One region of the Paenibacillus sp. 01T443 genome, then DNA from elsewhere that is predicted to be linked to it. Evidence: a T-box and tRNA genes for the amino acid it is inferred to sense, from the RefSeq annotation. Region 1 holds a T-box; the other holds one or more tRNA genes.
The links. A T-box is a leader RNA that pairs with one kind of tRNA and senses whether it is charged. The one in region 1 lies ahead of leuS (leucine--tRNA ligase), so its partner is inferred to be a tRNA-Leu.
Positions count from the first base shown of each region.

Region 2: it has a tRNA-Leu gene. The T-box ahead of leuS (leucine--tRNA ligase) is inferred to sense a tRNA for this amino acid. The anticodon was not compared.

Region 1 covers NZ_JBFTPE010000001.1:483,452-494,397, reverse strand. Annotated here, with positions in the region: gene AC1DLI_RS02400 (DEAD/DEAH box helicase) at 1-1,055, opposite strand, end outside; gene AC1DLI_RS02395 (YwbE family protein) at 1,184-1,378, shown strand; gene AC1DLI_RS02390 (hypothetical protein) at 1,442-1,744, shown strand; gene AC1DLI_RS02385 (GNAT family N-acetyltransferase) at 1,900-3,096, shown strand; gene AC1DLI_RS02380 (CynX/NimT family MFS transporter) at 3,128-4,378, shown strand; T-box leader at 4,484-4,730, shown strand; gene leuS (leucine--tRNA ligase) at 4,813-7,251, shown strand; gene comER (late competence protein ComER) at 7,292-8,131, opposite strand; gene AC1DLI_RS02365 (ComEA family DNA-binding protein) at 8,318-8,899, shown strand; gene AC1DLI_RS02360 (homocysteine synthase) at 8,984-10,279, shown strand; gene AC1DLI_RS02355 (deoxycytidylate deaminase) at 10,337-10,867, shown strand.
Region 2 covers NZ_JBFTPE010000008.1:490,571-501,516, reverse strand. Annotated here, with positions in the region: gene AC1DLI_RS16205 (hypothetical protein) at 1-52, opposite strand, end outside; gene AC1DLI_RS16200 (xanthine phosphoribosyltransferase) at 327-896, shown strand; gene AC1DLI_RS16195 (hypothetical protein) at 979-1,299, shown strand; gene AC1DLI_RS16190 (hypothetical protein) at 1,427-1,651, shown strand; gene AC1DLI_RS16185 (CapA family protein) at 1,801-2,781, opposite strand; gene AC1DLI_RS16180 (SIMPL domain-containing protein) at 2,884-3,549, shown strand; gene AC1DLI_RS16175 (hypothetical protein) at 3,651-4,175, opposite strand; gene AC1DLI_RS16170 (metallophosphatase) at 4,393-5,049, shown strand; gene AC1DLI_RS16165 (hypothetical protein) at 5,137-5,520, shown strand; tRNA gene AC1DLI_RS16160 (tRNA-Leu) at 5,623-5,706, opposite strand; gene AC1DLI_RS16155 (xanthine phosphoribosyltransferase) at 5,789-6,391, shown strand; gene AC1DLI_RS16150 (Rrf2 family transcriptional regulator) at 6,471-6,899, shown strand; gene AC1DLI_RS16145 (divergent polysaccharide deacetylase family protein) at 7,018-7,917, shown strand; gene AC1DLI_RS16140 (N-acetylmuramoyl-L-alanine amidase family protein) at 7,882-8,583, opposite strand; gene AC1DLI_RS16135 (YqzE family protein) at 8,720-8,914, shown strand; gene AC1DLI_RS16130 (hypothetical protein) at 8,905-9,798, opposite strand; gene AC1DLI_RS16125 (YqhG family protein) at 9,923-10,882, opposite strand; gene AC1DLI_RS16120 (DEAD/DEAH box helicase) at 10,879-10,946, opposite strand, start outside.

The sequences.
Region 1 (10,946 bases):
TGATTTTTGTCATAAGGTGTAGCGAGCGTAATCGCGGCACCTTCTTGTCCAGCGCGCCCGGTTCTGCCGATGCGATGGATATAGAGCTCGCCGTCCTGCGGAACGTCATAGTTATATACATGCGTGACGCCTTCCACATCAAGTCCGCGTGCCGCAACGTCAGTCGCGACAAGCACCTGCAAGCGGGCGTCTCTAAAGCGTTTCATGACCTGTTCTCGCTTGGCTTGCGTTAGATCGCCGTGAAGCTCATCCGATTCAATGCCAAGTTCTTGGAGCTCTTTATTTAATTTCTTAGCGCGAACCTTCGTCCGGCAAAAAATAACAGCTAAATACGGCTGATGGCGCTCCAGCAAATGTACAAGTGTTTGCTGCTTGCTTCTGTCCGTAGTCTCATAGACGATTTGCGTAATGCTGTCCAGCGTGACATTTGTGCTCCGTACGCGGATATCGACAGGCGTTTTCATATAATCCGCCGCGAGCTTTCGGATGGCATCAGGCATTGTTGCGGAGAACAGCATCGTTTGGCGCGCTTTCGGCGTTTGCGAAATAATGCTTTCCACATCGGGCAGGAAGCCCATGTGGAGCATTTGATCGGCTTCATCGAGAACAAGCATTTGCAGCTTGCCCAGGCTGACCGTTTCACGCTTCATATGATCGATAAGACGGCCAGGTGTAGCAACGACGATATGCGGCGAACGCTGCAGCTTGCGGATTTGGGCGTCTACATCTTGACCGCCATAAGCAGCAAGGACGCTTACACCGACAGCAGGCACTAGCTTTTTAAGCTCGCTCGTTATTTGAATGGCAAGCTCCCTTGTCGGAGTTAGGATGAGAGCCTGCACTTGTTCTTTCTCTATATTAATTCGTTGCAAAATAGGCAACGCAAAAGCGATCGTTTTGCCTGTGCCCGTTTGTGCTTGCGCAATGACATCCTGCCCGTTCAGCAGGAGAGGGATTGCTTGTTTTTGAACCGGAGTCGGCTCCGTAATACCATCATGGTGAAGCAGTTCGCTAAGCTTGGGAATGATACCCAAAGCGTTAAATGCGTTAGACATTAATACATTTCCTCTTTTCGTAAACATCGTTTGATGTTAAGTATAACAGTTGTCCTTATAATGTGCATCTTTACTTTGCATATGCTATGCTAAAAGGCAACATTATGAGCAGCAGAGGAATGATTAGGATGAATGGAACAGAACGCTCGGCAATTAGGCCGGGCCTGCAGGTAGACATTGTGTTAAAACAGGATCAACGCACCGGCAAGCTTACGCGAGGCGTCGTGAAAGATATTCTTACGAATGCACCTAAGCATCCGCATGGTATCAAGGTAAGGCTCGCTGATGGCCAGGTAGGCAGAGTCAAGAACATTCTAGCGTAATCGTCCATAAAGCGGTCCCCATATGACAAGCATGTAAATGTCGATCTTTAAGGAGCGTGTACGATGGCATTTGGCATTAAAAGAAAAGAAATGAATGAATGGAAGGCGGCAGTCGCGCGCGGAGAGATTGCTTTTCTTACGCATTACTGGCTTGACCCGAGGTTTCCAGACATGCGGACCGTGACAAAGGTAGGCTGCTCCGATATGGGTAAGCTCTCGCGCTGGTGTCTGGAAAACGGCCTTGACCCCCGTTATATTCATGCCCGCTCAGAGTATCCGCATTTTGATTTACTTGGTCCAAAGCAGGGTGAAGTGCTGCGGCGGTCGAATCAGTTGGAGCAGCTTGAGCGCTTCGGCCTGTCGTAGTCAAAAGCAAGGAATAATACGTAACCGGCTGCTCAAAGAGCGGCTGTTTTTTTTGCTAATAGCTCTAAAAATCCTCTCGCCCGTTAACGCGGCTTCTATTATGATTAAAGGACAGCAAACCTGCGTCTACCTATTTAAAGAGAGAGGGAAAAAGAATGACTTCTGAAAAAGAGCAGCTTCTGCAAAGCTTCGGTGAATGGATAACGTTTGTAGCCGATCTGGGGAAATATGATGAACGGTACTGGAATCAGAGCATTGCGGCAGGGAAATGGACCGTACGTGGGGTTGTCGCCCATATTTTGCGGTGGGATGACTATTTCTACCAGGAGGCGGTCGACAAGGTGGCAACGGGCGAGCCGCTCTCCGTTAAGCATTTGGACTATGACGATTTTAACGAAATAGCAAAAGCTTACGGCAAGACAACTTCTGTCATAGAATTGGTAACGCAAGCCATACATAGCCGCGAACGAATAATAAATGCGATTGCAAAGTTTTCGAAGGAGCGCTACGAAGCAGCCTATGAGGACGCGGACGGGCATCCGTTTCATACGTCGCAGTATTTAAAGGATTTTATTTGGCATGACAGGCATCATATTGTGCCGATAAAGCGGCTGTTGCATTTTCGGATCGAGGAAATGAGCTTGAATGGCTGGCCGGCTCTTCAAACGCTCGTTTATGACGGCTGGCTGCTTCGATTTGCAGAGGGGTATACCAAACGATCCAACTCGGTAAATCCGTTATTCGGCCATACCTTAGAACTGGATACGAAAATCCGCGAATGCGAAGGTCGGTATGAACGGCAAAACCTGCGTACCGTTTTTAAAATCACGCCGTTCAGCCAGCCATCCGTGCTTGACGGGGAGCTAGCCTCCCGCGGTTATGATCTAGTCGACCATACGATCGTGAAGACCATACACTTATCAGATGTTCAAACGCCTAGTTTTGCGGATGTTTGGCTCGAGAACGAGCTTACAGAAAGCTGGCTGGATGCAGTTTCGGTATTTAGCGGATTAACGGACGAGTATAGGACTGTCACCCGTAAAATGCTTTTACAATCACCGCTCGAGAAATGCTTTGCTCTCCTGCATGAGAATGGCATTCCGGTTGCAGGCGGATTCGCGGTCATTGAGGATGGCTGGATTGGTCTTTATGATATCGTCACCGATTCAAGCAAGCGAAATAAAGGCTATGGCGAGCAGCTCGTTTTGCATCTGCTGCAATGGGGGAAGCAACAAGGGGCGGAGCAAGGGTATCTGCTCGTCGTCAAAAATAATTTGCCGGCCAATGCCATGTACGATAAGATCGGCTACGCGGCACAGTATGAATATTGGTACCGCGTTTCGAATGTTTAAGGCAATTGAATGGGAAGCTTAACAACATAGAATGAACAGCAAGAGAAAGAAGGATTATTTTGTGAAAATGAATAACGTAAAATGGACATCGGCCTCGCAAGCTTCGCCGGTTGCTGTAACAAGCTCGTGGCTGCTTCTGCTCGGCATCCTGCTTATTGCTGCTAATTTGCGTGCATCCATAACAGCCGTCGGGCCCATCGTCTCGGATATTCAAGCTGCCTTTGGGTTATCCAGTGCTATAACGGGACTGTTGATGACGCTGCCGCTGCTTGCTTTCGCGCTTGTTTCTCCGCTGGCACCGCGCTTTGCGCGGCGAATAAGCATGGAAAATACTTTATTGCTTGCCATGGTAGTCCTAACGGGCGCTATCGTCATACGCTCGCTTCCATCCGTTGCTGCATTGTTTGCTGGAACTGCTCTGCTTGGCATGGCGATTGCGGCTGCAAACGTCCTGCTTCCAAGCTTGATCAAAAGGGATTTTCCGACCACCGTCGGTATGATGACTGGTTTATATTCGGTCGTTATGAATTTGGGGGCAGCACTAGCTTCAGGTTTCAGCATTCCGATCGCAGAGCAGCTCGGCTTCGGCTGGCAGGGGATGCTCGCAAGCTGGTCGTTGGTTGCTCTCATCGCTACTGCGTCATGGCTTCCGCAAACGCGCTCATTGACCCGCAGCGGCCGCATGAAAACAGCGGGCAGCGCGAAAAGGTCTAGCTTGCTTAGCTCAGGTTTAGCCTGGCAGGTCACTCTGTTTATGGGTTTGCAGTCATTCTGTTTTTATGTCAATATTTCATGGCTGCCTGAAATTTTATTTGATCGCGGCATGAGCCATATCGATGCAGGCTGGATGCTGTCACTGCTGCAATTCGTAAGCTTGCCTGCGACATTTATCATTCCTGTCATCGCAGGAAGGCAGGCTAGTCAACGAGGATTGGTCGTGTTAACGGCTGTGCTGCTCTTAATCGGGTATATAGGCTTACTGATCGGAAGCTCTGCGCTGATTCCGATTTGCATGATTCTGCTCGGTATAGCCGGCGGATCAGGGTTCAGCCTGGCTGTTATGTTTTTCGTGCTTCGGACGAGCAGTACGGAACAATCGGCGCAGCTGTCGGGAATGGCGCAATCCATTGGTTATTTGCTTGCCGCTGCCGGTCCTCTGTTATTTGGATTTATTCATGATCTCACCCATAATTGGACCATTTCATTAGTGATGCTGGTTATCGTATCAGTAATTTTCGGTATTGTTGGTTTAAGTGCCGGCGCAAATAAATATTTGAAATAAAATGAAGGCAAGTGAGGCTGCGAAGCAGCTCTTATCTAATGGAGTAAGGATCTCTTGACACCGAACCGCTCGATCTTTATAATCGAAACTAACCATTTTTATGCATATGGAGCGTTGAAGAGGAATAGTAATTTCGATGGCAAGGCAAAGAGAGCCGGCGTTTTGTGGTGGAAGCCGGACCTGCTGCGGAATGAAGCTCGCCTTGGAGCTGTGCGGATAATCATTCGATGAGATTTGTCGTTTGGGAAAAGCACCGTTTGGCCTGCGATAAGGGCGACAAGTGAGCGTTAGGCAAAGCATGCCTGCCGCTAACTAGGGTGGTACCACGGGAGAACAACCTCTCGTCCCTAGCGATAATCGCTAGGGGCGAGAGGTTTTATGTTTTTTATGCAGCTGGCGGCATACAGCACATTTACTTAGGAGGATATCAACAAATGAGTCAAGAACAGCAATTTCACGGCTATAATCCGCTTGTTGTCGAGCCGAAATGGCAGCAATTCTGGGATAAAAACAAAACGTTCCAAACGACTGAGGTCGCAGGTAAACCAAAGTTTTACGCGTTAGATATGTTCCCTTATCCTTCAGGAGCAGGCTTACATGTTGGCCATCCAGAGGGTTATACGGCAACTGATATCGTATCCCGCTATAAGAGAATGAAGGGCTACAACGTGCTTCATCCTATGGGATGGGATGCATTTGGCTTACCGGCTGAGCAGCACGCGCTGGATACGGGTCAGCACCCGCGCGACATCACGTTCAAAAATATCGACAATTTCCGCAGACAAATCAAATCACTCGGTTTCTCCTACGATTGGGACCGCGAAATTAGCACGACAGATCCGGAATACTACAAATGGACACAATGGATATTTATTCAATTGTACAATCGCGGCCTTGCATATGTTGCTGAGGTTTCCGTTAACTGGTGTGAGGCACTAGGTACGGTGCTTGCTAACGAAGAGGTTATTAACGGCCTCAGCGAGCGCGGCAACCACCCGGTTGTCCGCAAGCCGATGCGCCAGTGGATATTGAAAATTACGGAATATGCCGATCGTCTATTGGATGATTTGGAGGATCTGGACTGGTCGGAGAGCATTAAGGATATGCAGCGGAACTGGATCGGCAAGTCGAAGGGCGCAGAGGTCACGTTCGAGATCGATGGACATGATTCTTCATTGGTTGTATTCACCACTCGTCCGGATACCCTGTTCGGAGCAACTTATTGCGTATTGGCGCCAGAGCATGAGCTCGTGGCAAAAATCGTTACCGAAGGCCAAAAGGCGGCTGTTGAAGCATATCAAGAGGCTGCTGCACGCAAGAGCGACCTAGAGCGTACGGATTTGGCCAAGGATAAATCCGGCGTGTTTACTGGAGCCTATGCCATTAATCCTGTAAACGGCGTGAAAACACCGATCTGGATTGCGGATTACGTATTGGCCGGGTATGGAACGGGTGCCATTATGGCAGTTCCGGGCCACGATGCGCGAGACTGGGAGTTTGCGAAGCAGTTCGAGCTTCCGATCGTGGAAGTCGTGCAAGGCGGCGATATTTCGACGGAAGCTTATGCAGGGGACGGCGAGCATGTCAATTCCGATTTCCTTAACGGTTTGAAGAATGAGGAAGCCATTGCCAAGATGATTGAGCATTTGGATGCGTCCGGTAAAGGCAAAGGCAAAATTACGTATCGTCTTCGCGATTGGCTGTTCAGCCGTCAACGCTATTGGGGTGAGCCGATTCCGATTATTCATTTGGAGGACGGCACGATGAAGACCGTTCCTGAGGATCAGCTGCCGCTCTTGCTGCCTGATGTTGATGCGATTAAGCCTTCCGGTACTGGTGAATCCCCGCTTGCTGTCGTAACGGATTGGGTAAACACGGTTGATCCTGAGACCGGCATGAAGGCTCGCCGCGAGACGAACACGATGCCGCAATGGGCAGGAAGCTGCTGGTACTATTTACGTTTTATTGATCCGAAGAACAATGAGCAGCTTTGTTCGCCTGAGAAGCAGAAGGAATGGCTTCCGGTTGATTTGTACATCGGTGGAGCTGAGCATGCTGTGCTTCATCTGCTATACGCTCGTTTCTGGCATAAGGTACTTTATGATATCGGAGTTGTAGATACTAAAGAGCCTTTCCATAAGCTTGTAAACCAAGGCATGATTCTCGGCAACAACAACGAGAAAATGTCCAAGTCACGCGGCAATGTCATTAATCCGGATGACATCGTTAATGAGTTCGGAGCAGACACGCTGCGTATGTATGAAATGTTTATGGGGCCGCTTGAGGCGACTAAGCCATGGAACACGAATGGCGTTGAAGGGACCTACCGTTTCCTCAGCCGCGTATGGCGTTTGTTCATCAACGAGGATGGAAGCTTAAACGCAAAAATTGGAGACGGCGATACGAGCGATGCTTTCAAACGTACATGGCATCGTTCCATTAAGAAGATTACGGAGGACTATGAGGCTTTGCGCTTCAACACCGTGATCAGCCAGCTGATGATTTTTGTCAACGAGGCCTACAAAACAGATGTGCTGCCGAAAGCGGCGATGGAACAATTCGTTCAATTGCTTTCGCCAATCGCACCGCATATTGCTGAAGAGCTATGGGAGAAACTTGGACGCACGGATTCGCTCACGTACGCTTCGTTCCCGACCTTTGAAGAGGCTTGGACTGTCGATCAAGAGGTAGAGATCGTGGTGCAGGTGAACGGTAAGATCGCGGACCGCGTTTCCATCGCAGCTGATATGGATGTTGCTGAAATGGAAAGCTTGGCGAAGGAGCTTGAAAAAGTACAAGAGCTGATAGCCGGTAAAACGATCCGCAAGGTAATTGCGGTTAAAGGCAAGCTAGTGAACATTGTCGCAAATTAATGCAAATTGAAGAGGTGAACGGGATTTAGCTGAAGAACAGCTATTGACCGTTCACCTCTTCGCCTATAAAGGCGCTTGTAACCTTGGCTAAATCCTCTTTGAACTTATCGTGGGTCGTGCGGATAAGCTGGTTGAATACACCGTCAGTCTCACGGCGAAGCATGTTCAGCGCCTTGGCTGTAATTCCTCCGGGGACGGCAACACGATCTTGAACCTCCGCGGGTGTCATGCCTCCTTCGGTCAAGAGCAATCCCGTTCCGAGTAGCATGGCGCTTGCTACACGAAGGGCTTCATCACGTCCGATCCCCGTTTCCTCGACGGCGGCATCAACAAACTGCTCGAGAAGGAATGAGATGAATGCCGGCCCGCAGCTTGATAAATCCGATACGATTCTTGTATAGCTTTCATCTATTCGAAGCGGCTGGCTGATATGGGATAACAATTCCTCCAGCTGCGTTTTGTCTTGTTCATTCATCGTCTGGCCATATATACATAGCGATGCTCCGCTCCAAACATGATTAGTAATGCTTGGGATGACCTTTGCAATTTTGCAATCCAGTTCGCCTTCTAGATGGGAGATGAGCACTGGACTTGTAATGGAGACGATAATTTGATTCGGCCTTATAACGGATTTTATATCATCTACGGCTTTTTTGAATTCCAAGGGCTTAACGCACAAAAAAACAATATCACTGCCGCAGGCAGCAGCAGCATTCGTATTTTCGGCTTTCATGCCGGAATAACGGTTGGCCAAAGCTTGCGCTTTTGCAAAGGTGCGGTTGCTTACGGCAATTTGTGTTGGTGATAATGCGCCTGATGCTATCAGTGCTTCAATAAGCAGGCTTCCCATCGTGCCCGTCCCGATAAATCCGACATTCATGCTGAACCCTCCTATAGGTTTGGCGCGTGCGCGGCATGCTTAGAGCGTTAAAAGCAGGGCCATGCGCGTGCAAATCCCGAGTCAAAATCAATACTTTTTTGGTTGCTCTCTTACCTTATTCCAGAGGACTTGTTTTATATGTCACGGATTCCTAAATAAATTGTCGACTAAAAAAGGGGCTATCAAATGAAATCATCGTCATCTCGCTTACCAAGCAAATCGATTTTAGTCGCTTCCATATTTATAATTACGGCCGTATTCCTGTTTTCTGCTGCTTTAATGGAGACTAAGCACAATGAGCCTGGTGAGTGGGTGCTGGTAAACGAGGCCGCTGGAGAAGCGATAAAGGCAATTGAAAAGGCAGATGCAGGGAATGGTGCGCTTCAGATAACAGGAGAGAAAGAGACGGGGTTGGTTGACGACAAGGGTGATCTGCCCAGCGATCCCGCAGATAAAATGGATAATCATGCTCTGCCGGAAAAACAGTTTGCTTCAGAGCCAGTATCGTCTGGCTCAGAAGCTATAAGTCAAATCGCTGCAACAGATCCCGCCGCGGAAGCGAATGAAACGGGCAAGCTTGACATCAATCGCGCGACAGCATCGGAGCTGGACGCATTGAAGGGGATAGGCCCTGCAAAAGCGCAAGCTATTGTAGAGGATAGAGAAAAAAATGGTAAATATGCATCGATAGACGATTTGCTGCGTGTCAAGGGAATTGGGGAAAAACTGCTGAATGCGATGCAAGATAGCATTGTAGCTCGTCCATAATTGTGAGAGAATGGAAGGAAGCGAGTAAATTACCCATCACTTGCCATTATTCTATCAATCATTTATGTAGAAGGAGTCGAGAAAATGTCAGAACAACGCAAGCTTTCTCTTGATACACTATCCGTCCACGGAGGTCAGCAAATTGATCCGACTACGTTGTCGCGCGCGGTGCCTATATACCAAACGACATCTTACGGATTCAGAGATACGGATCATGCGGCAAATTTATTTGCATTGCAGGAATTCGGCAATATATACTCTAGAATCATGAACCCGACCTCGGATGTTTTTGAGAAACGCGTAGCGGAGCTTGAAGGCGCTCCGGCAGCCCTTGCGGTTGCTTCTGGCCAATCGGCTATTACATACGCTATTCTCAATATTGCAGGAGCGGGCGATGAAATCGTATCTGCAACCAGCTTATACGGCGGCACTTACAATTTATTTTCAATTTCGCTTGCGAAGCTGGGCATCACTGTTAGATTTGTAGATCCGACTGATCCGGAAAACTTCCGTGCAGCGATTAATGAGCGCACCAAGGCCGTTTACGCGGAAACAATCGGAAATCCGAAGGGCGACGTCATTGATATCGAGGCTGTCGCTGCAATCGCGCATGAGAACGGAATTCCGTTTATCGTAGATAATACGTTCCCGAGCCCTTACTTGTGCAGACCAATCGAGCACGGCGCGGATATCGTTGTTCACTCGGCTACGAAGTTTATCGGCGGCCACGGCACTTCAATCGGCGGTATCATTGTAGACGGCGGGAAGTTTGACTGGAAAGCAAGCGGGAAGTTCCCGGGCTTGACCGAACCGGATCCAAGCTATAACGGCGTTGTATATACGGACGCGGTTGGACCAGTCGCATACATTATTAAAGCACGCGTACAATTGCTGCGCGATATGGGGGCCGCAATTTCGCCTTTCAACTCCTTCCTGTTACTGCAGGGCCTTGAGACGCTCCATCTCCGGATGGAACGCCACAGCTCCAATGCGCAGAAGGTTGCTGAGTTCTTGGAAGCCCATGAAGCGGTGGAATGGGTGAATTACCCGGGCCTTGCCAGCCATCCGACTTATGAGCTCGCTCAAAAATATTTGCCGAAGGGTAAAGGCGCCATCATGACTTTCGGAATAGAGGGCGGTATTGAAGCCGGCAAAAAAGTAATCAATTCGGTTGAGCTGTTCTCTCATTTAGCAAATGTCGGAGACTCGAAGTCACTGATCATTCATCCGGCAAGCACGACCCATCTGCAATTGTCGGAGGAGCAGCAGACGAGTGCAGGCGTTTCTCCCGGCATGATTCGTCTGTCTATCGGTACAGAAGGAATCGAAGATATTTTAGCGGATATCAGCCAAGCCATAGCGGCCAGCCAACAAAGCTAACAAACATATCGATGCAACTAGAGCATCAGAAGCAGCATGAGAAAGGAAGTTAAAGTTATGAATACCCAAACGCAGGATGCCGTCCGCAAGGATTGGGACACTTATTTTATGGATATCGCCTATATGGTTTCGACACGTTCACGGTGTCCGCGCAGGCATGTTGGAGCTGTTCTCGTCCAAGGAAAGAAATTGCTCGGAACAGCATATAATGGCGCCCCGATGGGTGTGCAGGACTGTCTTGAGGCAGGCTGCATGATCACGGAGGAGGTTGAGATGAAGCTGATCGACGGTAAGGAGCAGCTGTTTAAGAAGCAGCGCTGCATTCGAACGATACATGCGGAGCAGAACCTGCTGCTGTTCACTGACCGTGCAGATCGCGAGGGCTCAACCGTTTACGTCACTGACCAGCCCTGCTGGACATGTGCGAATATGCTTGCGAACAGCGGCGTGATCGAAATTGTATATCATCGAAGCTATCCGAAGGATAGCGAGAAGGTGATTCATTTAATGAAACAGAAGGGCATCATCTTCCGCTGTTTGGATCAATTCGACCCACCTGCTCAGACGCATATGGAAGTGACATCTTAGCCGTTTCAATAGCCTATTACAGTGGAGGAGGAACCTCCGATTGCATCTTTGGATGCGTCGGAGGTTCTTTTTTTTTTGA
Region 2 (10,946 bases), on a different contig from region 1:
AGGCAGCCGCAAGCATGACGGTTTTTGTCTGCTCTGTGCGATAAGGGATCATATTTTGCACTCCTTTCTTACTATATATTACATCGGAATTGAAGCATTTAATTATAAATTACAAATGCAGCGAATAGGCTGTAGGCATGAAAAGATACTAAACTATTAGACGCTGCTTTGTGGAAAAAGTTGCTCTTTTTTTCCGATGATTTGAAAATCTACCTTAAAAATACTCCGTTTATTTTTGGTTTCAGATTGAACCCTTCCATAGGGTTGCACTTTTTGCCTGACCTATGGTACGTTAACAAAAAGGATTTTGGTGGAGGTAATGAAAGATGGAAAATTTAAAAAAACGCATTTTAGCAGAATCGTCCGTACTGTCGAGTAACGTGCTGCGGATGGATGCTTTGATCAACCACCAGGTCGACCCTGAATTGACAATGGAAATGGGACAAGAATTCGCTAGACGCTTCGCAGAGGAGCATATTACAAAGGTGATCACAGTGGAATCTTCTGGAATTCCAGCTGCTTATGCAACTGCTTATACGCTGGGTGTACCGCTTGTATTTGCGCGTCGAAAGAAGACGCTGATCGCTGATCCGGATGCCTATATTGAACGCGTGCCTTCCTTTACCAAAGGAATGGTAACGGATATTATGGTTTCCAAACAGTTTCTAACGGCTGAGGACAGGGTACTATTTATTGACGACATTATCGCGAATGGCGATGCCGCACGCGGACTAATCAAGATCATAGAGCGTTCGGGCGCAACTTTAATTGGGCTTGGCGTCGTCGTCGAGAAGTCATTCCAAGCCGGTGGAAGAACATTGCGGGAGCAAGGGATTCGTGTGGAACCGCTCGTTCGAATTTCATCACTAGATAACGGTGAAATAAAGTTTGAGTAGAATGTTCCAGTACAAATGCTCTTTTCCCATCCGGCAATATCGCTTATAATGATACAGTAGTGATCGAGGGGAGGCACAGGTTATGGGGGAAATGTCTGCAGAGTTTATGTATACGAAGCTAAGCGCTGCCAAGGTCCACTTTGAGCGTGCACTAGATTGTAAACATACGGAATTTGATGATTTGTATCCTTATATGATTGAGCATCCACAGTTTTTTTGGTACAAACGTTATGTGGCATGGTCGGAGCTGTTGACGATTGTAAAGCTGTGCGACGAATTGTCCATTGAATGGCGGGATCAGTTCACTGACCGTCAGAGCGAATATATCGGCAAACGCGTGATGTCATCGCGAGTTTTGGATGAATGGTATGAAACCAATGATGCAAAAGAGCATGCAGGTTAGCTGAACGTTTGCTAGGTTCATTAATTCTTATTTATATTTTCAAACCAGCCTCAATGTTATGCGCGAGCATCCATTGAGGTTTTTCCATACAATCGGAGCTTTAACTTAGAAACAGGAGGAAATGAATATGGTAAGCGAAGAGCAATTGGACAAATTTCGTGTAAGCGGCGAAACCATAAGGGTAGTAAGAGACGCTATGGAAGCAAACGATGTTCACGGCATTGTCGTTGCTTGGGATGATTCCTCTGTTGTTATTCGTCGTCCTAGCCGCCGTGTAGTAAAGCTCAGCCGCTCATACAGCTACGGACCGGTATCGGAGGAGCGTACAAATCCTTTTGAAGATGCTACATAAGGAGCCTCGATAGTTAGATTTTGGTGCAGCAAGTAGCAAGAGAGCCTCTGGTCAATCGGTGACGGAGGCTCTTTGCTGTATCGTTGAAGTTAAATGTTTAAGTTCAGTAACCGAGCTAACGCAGCTTGGCATGCGGAAGCAGCTGACCGCTAGCGGTAGCTAGAGACGGGAACGAGCCTATAGGTTGGTTTTCCTCCGGGTTTTGAATGCTTGGTAATTGTACGGATGCGGCCGACACGCGTGATGTCGGTTGCTCCTTTGCTGTTTTTCGTTATCGTCAGCTTCAGTATCATGGCGCGAGTGGTATGCTTATTATTGAAAATCTTTGAAGATAGGAAATTGCCTAGCGAATAAGCCGCAACTCTCGTTTTGGTTACGCCATACTTGTCCTTCACCTTTCTTTTAACGACGGGCTGTAAGACATGAGGGTGAGCGCCTAGAATGGCGTTAGCCCCGTGTTTGAAGCAATGGTCAACCAATCGCATTTGCGCTTTGTTCTGTTTGAGTTTGAACTCCCGTCCAAAATGGAGACAGACGATGACAAAATCGCATTTCTTTTTGATACGGTTAATATCGGATGCTATTTTTTTGGACTGAATCCGGTTAACCAGATAGGATTTGGCAACAGGCATTCTATTCGTTCCGTACGTATAGGATAGAATACCGATATCGATGCCTTTGACGCGCATAATTAATAAGCGTCTAGCCTCCTTTTGCGAGCGTGCGGTGCCTGTATGCTTAAGGCCGTGACGGTCAAGGACGTTCAACGTGCGCTTGATGCCGTATTCGCCCCCGTCGGCACAATGATTATTGGCTGTCGTCATGACATCGAAGCCGGTATGCTTAAGTGTCGAAGCAAGCTCGTCTGGGCAATTGAACATCGGATAGCCGGTGCGCTTGCTGCGTCGTTCGTATCGCCCGAGTCGACTCGGATTGCCGCCGAACCAAGGCGTCCCGGAGAAGGTCGTCTCCAAATTACCGATCAATAAATCGTTATTTTTTAGATGGGGTGCAACTCCTGCAAATATCGAACCGAAAGAATATTGATTTTTTTTGGATATTCTTGCGGAGTCGATAATCTTATTTTTCATGAGTAAATCCCCGACAGCTCCAATCGTGATCGTAGTCAATATCTCACCTCTTCTTGTAAGAATGTATTACTTTATTCGTGCCTACAGGAGATGCGCTCGGTATGTGCCTAGGGGCTAATAAAACTAATAAGGAGTCGTGCCATGAACGGATACCCTATGAAACAAGTTGGGAATAGTCACTCGTCAAGGAACGCTACCATTGAGGTAATTGGGGAAGGGACGGCAGCAGCACCCGCCGATCGAGCGATCGTCGTACTCGGGGCTGTGACGGAGGGCGCGGATTTGCGTTCAATTCAAGCTGAAAATGCCAATATTATCGCAGCAGTCATTGGATCATTGCTGAGACTGGGCATACCGCGCGACAAGCTGCAGACTCAGGAGTATCGCGTTGACACCATGTACGATTTTGTGGATGGAAAACAAATATTCCGAGGTTATCAAGTAACCAACCTGCTTCAGGTGACGGTAGATCAAGTTGATCAAACGGGGACTGTTGTGGATACGGCCGTTAGCAGCGGCGCCAACCATGTATCCAGCATCAGGCTTACGACTGCTAGGCCTGATATTTACGAGCATCAAGCCTTATCGCTTGCTGTGCGTGACGCTGCGCAAAGGGCGCTGACGATTGCTAATACACTCGGTGTTGTTTTAGCTAATGTGCCGCTCGAAGTGCAGCAGCTGCCGCTATCTGGAGGGCCCATCCCGATGTTTAAAGCAGCAGCATTCGCTGACAGTGCGGTTACGCCGATCGAGCCGGGGGCTTTAACGGTCAAAGCTTCCGTTCGAGCCGTATATGCTATTTTATAAGAGAGATGCATCACATTCCACGATGATCGATTAGTCGGAGTTAAAAGGAAAGAGCCTCTGGCCGATAGGTGACAGAGGCTCTTTCCTTTTTTGTTGAACTTTTAAGTTCCGTTGACGATGAATTCAACTTCGATTTTGTCCAGCTGCTGGATAGCGTTTTGGAATTGCTCCTCGTATTTTGCAGGCTTATCCATTTGTGCCTCGGCCCAATAGAAAACAAGTATATTTGTTGATGAATAAATATGGGGTATCATCATGTCATATTGTTCTTTTTGTTTATTGAAATCCTCCAATCCGTTCATTCTTGCTTTCTCTGAATTAAATATGTAGACAGAAACCTTCTCTAATTTTGCAGGGTCAGTATTTTCGTTGGGTCTGCCAACGGTAAACCGATTCGGTTTAACATTGTTCAAAATCCAATCGTTTTTTTCCTCATAAGGCATTAATTCAAGTCCTTCCGATTGCAATACACCTTTAAAATCCTCCAATTCCAGCTTTACTGCAGATTCTTTGCCTTCTGTATTGCTTTTATTGCTGAAGGGCTGCTCCGTTTCATGTTCCGTGCCTGCATTTAAACATCCCGTTAACGCTAGCAGCAGCGTACATGCTATCCAAACATATTTCACAATGAGCTCCTCCTTTATCCTGTTGAGACAGACGATAAAAAGAGGCAATAAGTTGCATTAATTCTTATGCTGAAATTCCAGTATATGGTACTATGGATATGTTAAAAAGAATCGAAGCTAACGCCTATCCTATCAGCCGAATTAGTTGAAAAAGAATTGAAGGAGTGGTTTCTTTATTGCTATCTATATAACTGGAGACATTCACGGTTCTGTCAGCGTGGGACAACGTTTTAACACAAAAAATTTTCCTTTAGGTAAAATACTGACAAAGACTGATTATGTAATCATAGTTGGTGATTTTGGGTTGATTTGGGCAGATGATAATGAAGATAAATATTGGCTCAAGTGGTTAAGTGGTAAACCTTGGACGACATTATTTATAGATGGGAATCATGAGAATTTCAATTTATTGGAGTCATTTCCGATTGAATCATGGAACGGTGGTAACGTCCATAAAATCACACCCAGCATTTTTCATTTGATGCGAGGACAGGTATTTGAAATGGACGGTAAGAAATTTTTTACTTTCGGCGGAGCTGCTTCACATGATAAGGATTATCGTAAACTCGATAAATCTTGGTGGACCAGGGAAATGCCGTCCGTAGAAGAGTATGAAGTAGGATTGCAGTGCCTTGATAAAAATGACTGGAAAGTAGACTATGTACTGACACATACATGCTCATATGACGCGTTACAAACACTTTCGCTATGTTATGGTTTGAATCACGTTGAGGCGGATCAAATGCACATGTATTTCACTGAAATAAAATTCAAATTAGCATATAAGAAGTGGTTTTTTGGTCATTTTCACAAAAATATTGAATTACCTGATAATCAGTGTTTATTATATAACAACATTGTAATGATAGATTGAGATGAGTGAATGCAATGGGAGTTTTTTCCTAGACCTATATACCCACAGAAGATATAATTGTGGTAATTATAGGATAGGGGATAAAGAATGAAGAAGCTGCATGTTATTTTTGGAATTATTGCAATCACAGTCTTATTATCTGGCTGCAACTCTGGCGTTACCAATAGCGCGAATGAAGCGCCAACAAATTCACCAATCGTAGAGGAAACAGATACAGAAAAGTCATCTGAGGATTCCTCGCTGTTTATCGAAACTCCATCAGGCTCAAGCAGCTCAAACGAAGAATTGCCTTACTCGGAGGAAGAATTAAAGTCAGATCCGAGAGCGCCGTCAACGAATATTGAAGATTATAATTCTGACGGAGAATACGTACCAGCGGATGGAATAAGTGATGATCCTGGAGATTACAATGCGAATGGTATAGGAGGAAAAAGCTGCAATAAGCATCAAAAAAACCACTTCCTATCATGAATTTAATATCATGACAATAAGTGGTTTGAATTTATAAGTTGATTTCTAATATTGACCACTAGATTAAATATCGTCTAGAATAGTCATAAATGCTAATAAGGATGCGGTCGAGAGGACTCGAACCTCCACGGCTGTTACACCACTAGAACCTGAATCTAGCGCGTCTGCCAATTCCGCCACGACCGCATAACTTGTTTCAACAGTAGACATCTTATCATGAATATGATGGAATTGTCAACATTATCTTATAAAAATGGAGGAAGCCGCTGTGAAACAATTAGAGCAAAAGATTTTGGAGGAAGGGATAGTTTTAAACGATAATGTACTGAAGGTAGATTCCTTCCTAAATCATCAGGTAGACCCGCAGCTGATGTTCAGCATCGGCCAAACCTTTGCCGAACTTTTTGCAGGGAAAGAGATTACGAAGGTGATTACGCTGGAATCGTCAGGTATTGCTCCGGCAGTCATGGCTGCGCTGCAAATGAATGTGCCTCTGATCTTCGCGCGTAAGCGTAAGTCGCTCACCCTTAAAGATGATCTGTATACGGAAAAAATATTCTCTTTCACGAAGCAGGAGGAGAGTGAGGTTACGGTATCACGCAAGTTTTTGGAAGCAAAGGACCGCGTGCTGATTATCGATGATTTTCTTGCAAATGGCGATGCGGCGCTTGGGTTAGCTCGAATCGTAGAACAAGCGGGAGCTTCCGTTGCAGGTATCGGCATCGTAATCGAGAAGGCCTTCCAGCCAGGGCGAAATAAGCTGATCGAGCTTGGCTATCTTGTACATTCCTTGGCAAGAATATCGTCTCTATCGGGCGGGAAAGTAACCTTTGCACCAGATTTAGCAGCAGTAGACAGCACAGTTGATTGACAATGCAAGCGGCATGTAACTATAATGCTTACATGATGATCGTTTAGGATAAGTTAATTAAAGACAGGCGGTGATAGCGTTGACTAGCAATAGGTTTGCAGTAGCGGTTCATATTATGACGTTACTCGAGACGAGTAAGGCAGCAAGACTGACATCAGACATTATCGCTGGCAGCGTGAATACCAACCCTGTCGTAATCCGAAGAATTATGGGCTTACTGAATAAAGCGGGTCTTGTCGCGACAAGCGCAGGCATTGCAGGTGCTGTCATTACAAGGCCGGCAAATGAGATTACGCTTTACGATATCTACAACGCTGTCCATAATAACGGGCAAGATGAGCTGTTCGCCATTCACGAGAAGCCGAATCCGGCATGCACGGTAGGCCGCCACATTCAGTCTTCACTTGAAACGGCCTTTAATGAAGCGCAGAAGGCGATGGAGAACAAGCTGGCGAGTATTACGCTGGAGCAAATTACACAAGATGTCATGAGTAAGACGGACGAATAAGAAGAAATAGATGGAGAGGCCAAGCAAAGGCCTCTTTTTTGTATTCTCTGCAAGTTTTAGCATATTTTCCAGCCTATTCACAAACAATGATATTAAAAGATGAGAGGCGTGTGCAGCAATGAGAATGCAGCAGGACAGTGTGGTTGGAAAAACAAAGCTGGCGATACATCAATTGAAGAAGCGGTTCCCCGTGAGGACAACTGCGGCGATTGTTCTTTTTGGCGTTATAATGGCTGCCGGAAGCCCGAACAGCTTTGAGATTTCCGCGAGTCGCGCAATAACACACGCACAAACTGCTGGAGAGGAAGAAGTGCGTACGGTCGCGGTAGTCATAGATGATTTCGGAAACGGAATGAATGGAACGGCTGAGATGATGAAGCTTCCGATCAAAATTACGGCTGCAATCATGCCATTTATGCCCACAACGAAGCAGGACGCGGAGGAAGCGCATAAACATGGTCATGACGTAATTGTTCATATGCCGATGGAACCGAACAAGGGTCTTAGAAAGTGGCTGGGACCAGGCGCTTTAACGACGGATCTTAGCGATGAAGATGTGCGGAGACGTGTTGAGAATGCGATTGATGATGTGCCGTACGCGATCGGCATGAATAATCATATGGGCTCAAAGGTGACGGCGGACGAGAGGATGATGCGCATTGTACTTGGCGTGTGTAAGGAACGGGGTCTCTTTTTTCTAGATAGCCGGACAACCTATAAAACCGTAGTGCCAAAAATCGCAGCGGAACTCGGTGTTCCGATTGTTTCCAATGATGTGTTTCTCGATGATGTGTATACGGTCCAGCATATTTCAAAACAAATTAGCGTACTTCGCAAGCATCTAGAGTCGCATGTTAGCTGCATAACGATAGGTCATGTGGGACCGCCAGGGAAATTCACGGCATCGGTTCTCCAGCAGTCCATACCCGTTATGCAGCCAAACGTACAATTTGTTAAGCTTACAGCGCTAATTAGCGGTGGCTCAGTGAACGATCCACTTATACTGCCTAATTCCTGACGCAATCGCTTCAGCGACCTCTAATTGTCGCTTGGGGTCAGTCAGCATGCTGCGATCATGTTCGCTGCTAATAAAGCCCATTTCGACGATGACAGCTGGATTATGGACGCGTTTGAGCAAATAAAACGGCTTTCCTTCCCGCGGGAGGAAGGCCGTATTTTGCTGTCGGTTAAGCGCATCCTGTATGCAAAATGCAAGCAACGAGCTTTCTCCGCTGTTCTGATGCAGCACAAGTGGTCCTTTCTCCGAACTCTTTTTCGACCAATTCACATGCAAGCTTATGAGCAGCTCGTTGTCAATTTCTTCGGTAAGCTGCCGCCGCTGAGACAAATCCTTGCGATGTCTCGAGCGAGTGACATGCCAACGATTATCATCGCTCAACGCGTGATCACCTGTGCGATTAAGTACTGCGGGTATATTTTGGCTTCGTAAAATAAAATAAAGCTTTCGAGCTACTGCTAAATTAATGTCTTTCTCCAAAATATCAGCTGCGGAGGCTCCACCGTCAATGCCTCCATGACCTGCATCAATTATGATGGCGGTAGACGGCAGTGCCCAATCCTGCTTAGTGCCTACCGGAATTAGCGGCCACGCAAAAGCGCTGATCGAGCTGCTGAGCGCAGCAAGCCATATCGCGAGTAAGCTCATTGCCATTTTACGAAACATGCGAGTCATTCCTCCAGATCACTTTGACATACGGTTAGATTGTCTTTTTGATGGATAACTCATGCATGTTTACATTCGATTGCTGCAGGGCAAACTGATCTTATCATTTCATACGGAGCTAAAGGGGGAGCAGCAAATGGCAAAAGGCGATGAGTACGTGAAATTTATGACGGAGAAATTTGTGGCATATATAGAGACACCGAGGGAAGAGCGGAGGCAATCAAGAACATCAGCCAAAGCGCGAAGAGAGCCTTGGCTGACGCGTTGGTTCGGTTGGGGACCTATGAGTATTATGCTTTGGTGGCGGGGACGCGCAGAGCGTCAACGGTAAAAGTGGCCAAGTTCAATTAGCAGCGGGACCGGAATATAACGCCGGTCTGATCCATCCTCGCCTGCTTCAAGAGCGACATAAATCTGGCCGCTGTTCCATTTGTTATAACCAACAACGGACCAAACATACAGCATTTGACCTTCGAACAGCTCAGCAGTATAACGGAGCTGTTCTTTTTTGTTGATTTTTGTGAATAAGGATGAATATGCAGATGCACTGAGTGCTATCGGTAGATTTGTTAACCACGGAAGCTTGTCATAAGCATTGAATGAGGGCAATGATACATGTTTTAAAAGCGTTGCTTTTGCACCGATTTGCATATGCTCTAGATTAGTCGGCATTATTGATTCGGCAGCCAGCCAGTCGTTTTCCTGAATAGGAAGGCTTTCGCCGCTGGCACCATCGGTATAATAGGTATCCTGCTCAGATGCCACCTTCCAGGCTGCGAGCAGGGGGTTAACATATAAAGCTTCAATTGTGGAGGCGGGTTGCAGCAGCTCAAGCTGCAGAACGGATTTAGAAAGCGTGCCTTCATCAAATGGAGGTCTGCTGCTTGTCCCATACTCACCGAGCTGGTAACCGCCCGACTCTACTGCGTGGACAATGAGGTAACCGACCGTAAGTTTATTTTGCTTAACAAGCACTAACCAGCTGTGCGTACCTGGCCCAATCGGGGAAACGACAAGCGATGCTTGCTTCCAAGCTTGAAATGAAGGTTGGGACGCCAGTTCCGCTACCCATTGCTCGGCTTGCTGCTGTACAGGCTCATAGATGGTTGTCGGATTTGAAAGCGCTACCGCAGGCTGCGATTGTAAACCGCCGGAATAAAGGACAAGAGCGGTTAATACGCATGCCGCTGTCAGCTTAATAAATTTTTTTCGCATATTTTATCACCTCGTTGCTATTGTATCGGACATGCCCTAAGAAGGCTGTTATAACCTGTCACGTGATGGCGGTCTTTCGACCGCCTTTTTTTGACGTATCGCTGCGGATATCGTCTAATCCATGTCAGTCGATGCCTTCAAGATGAAAGATGCCGCAGTTAATGGCGGATGCAGTCACCCGAGGCTCGTACTGCCATTTTATTTCCGATTGCCGCTGCGCGAATTGCTCCTCGATCGCCGGCTTATTTTCTTCAAGCGCATTCTTAACAAGCGGTTCATAATAACCGCTTATTCGCTCAAGTTCCTCTTCAAGTCTTGCAGAGGCGCTCTCTGCCCAGCTGTAGTCATACGCGCGAAGCTTTCGTTCAAGCGCTTGCTCCACAATGCCAAGCGCTTTGTTGAAGGAGAGACCGTTTTTGGTAATATGAATATTCGCAGGCAGACGGGGTGTAAGCTTATGGGTGAGCAACCGGTCATAAAACTGCTCCACGATCTGTCCAGTCGCAAGCGATACGCCGAAGCAATGGATTTCCTCGCGTTTGCGGTCGCATGCAAATTCAACGCGCATATTGACGCCGAGCCACGCGGTATACGGCGTGGATGAAAAAGGATTGCTGCTCCGCTTATCGGGCTCTTGAAACAAATAAACGAAGCTGCCCTTCGCTTTCGCAGCGTCAAAGAGCATATCAAGCTTACGTGCGCCAAAAAACAAGTCCTCGCGCGGCACCCGGGCAGGAGCGGCGAGATTGCCATGAATGAAGCCGAGCGAGCGTCCAAGAGCGGCATTCGCAGCCTCATTTTGAGCGTTTTCTGCGGCATTCAGCTGGATGGCTGCTGTTTCTTCTTTTTTGGCTTCCTCGGCTGCGTCATATTTGTTTTTGTCTGTAACGAACAGGAAGGTCATCGTCTCTGGTTCAGCGTTGACCCTGTCCACGAAGCTCCAATAATACGGACGGTTTGTCAGCTCGCGATCTGCGAGAGGAGAGAGCTTGACCGTAAAGTGGCTGGGTGATTTCTCTAAAATGGAACACTCTGTCGCCTCTAAATATCGATTTACAAATTTGTGCACCTGCTTCTCGTTCAAGGCTGCACCTCCACGGTTTGTCCAAGCGTATCCAAATTAACAAGCAGATCGGGGCCGGGCAGCG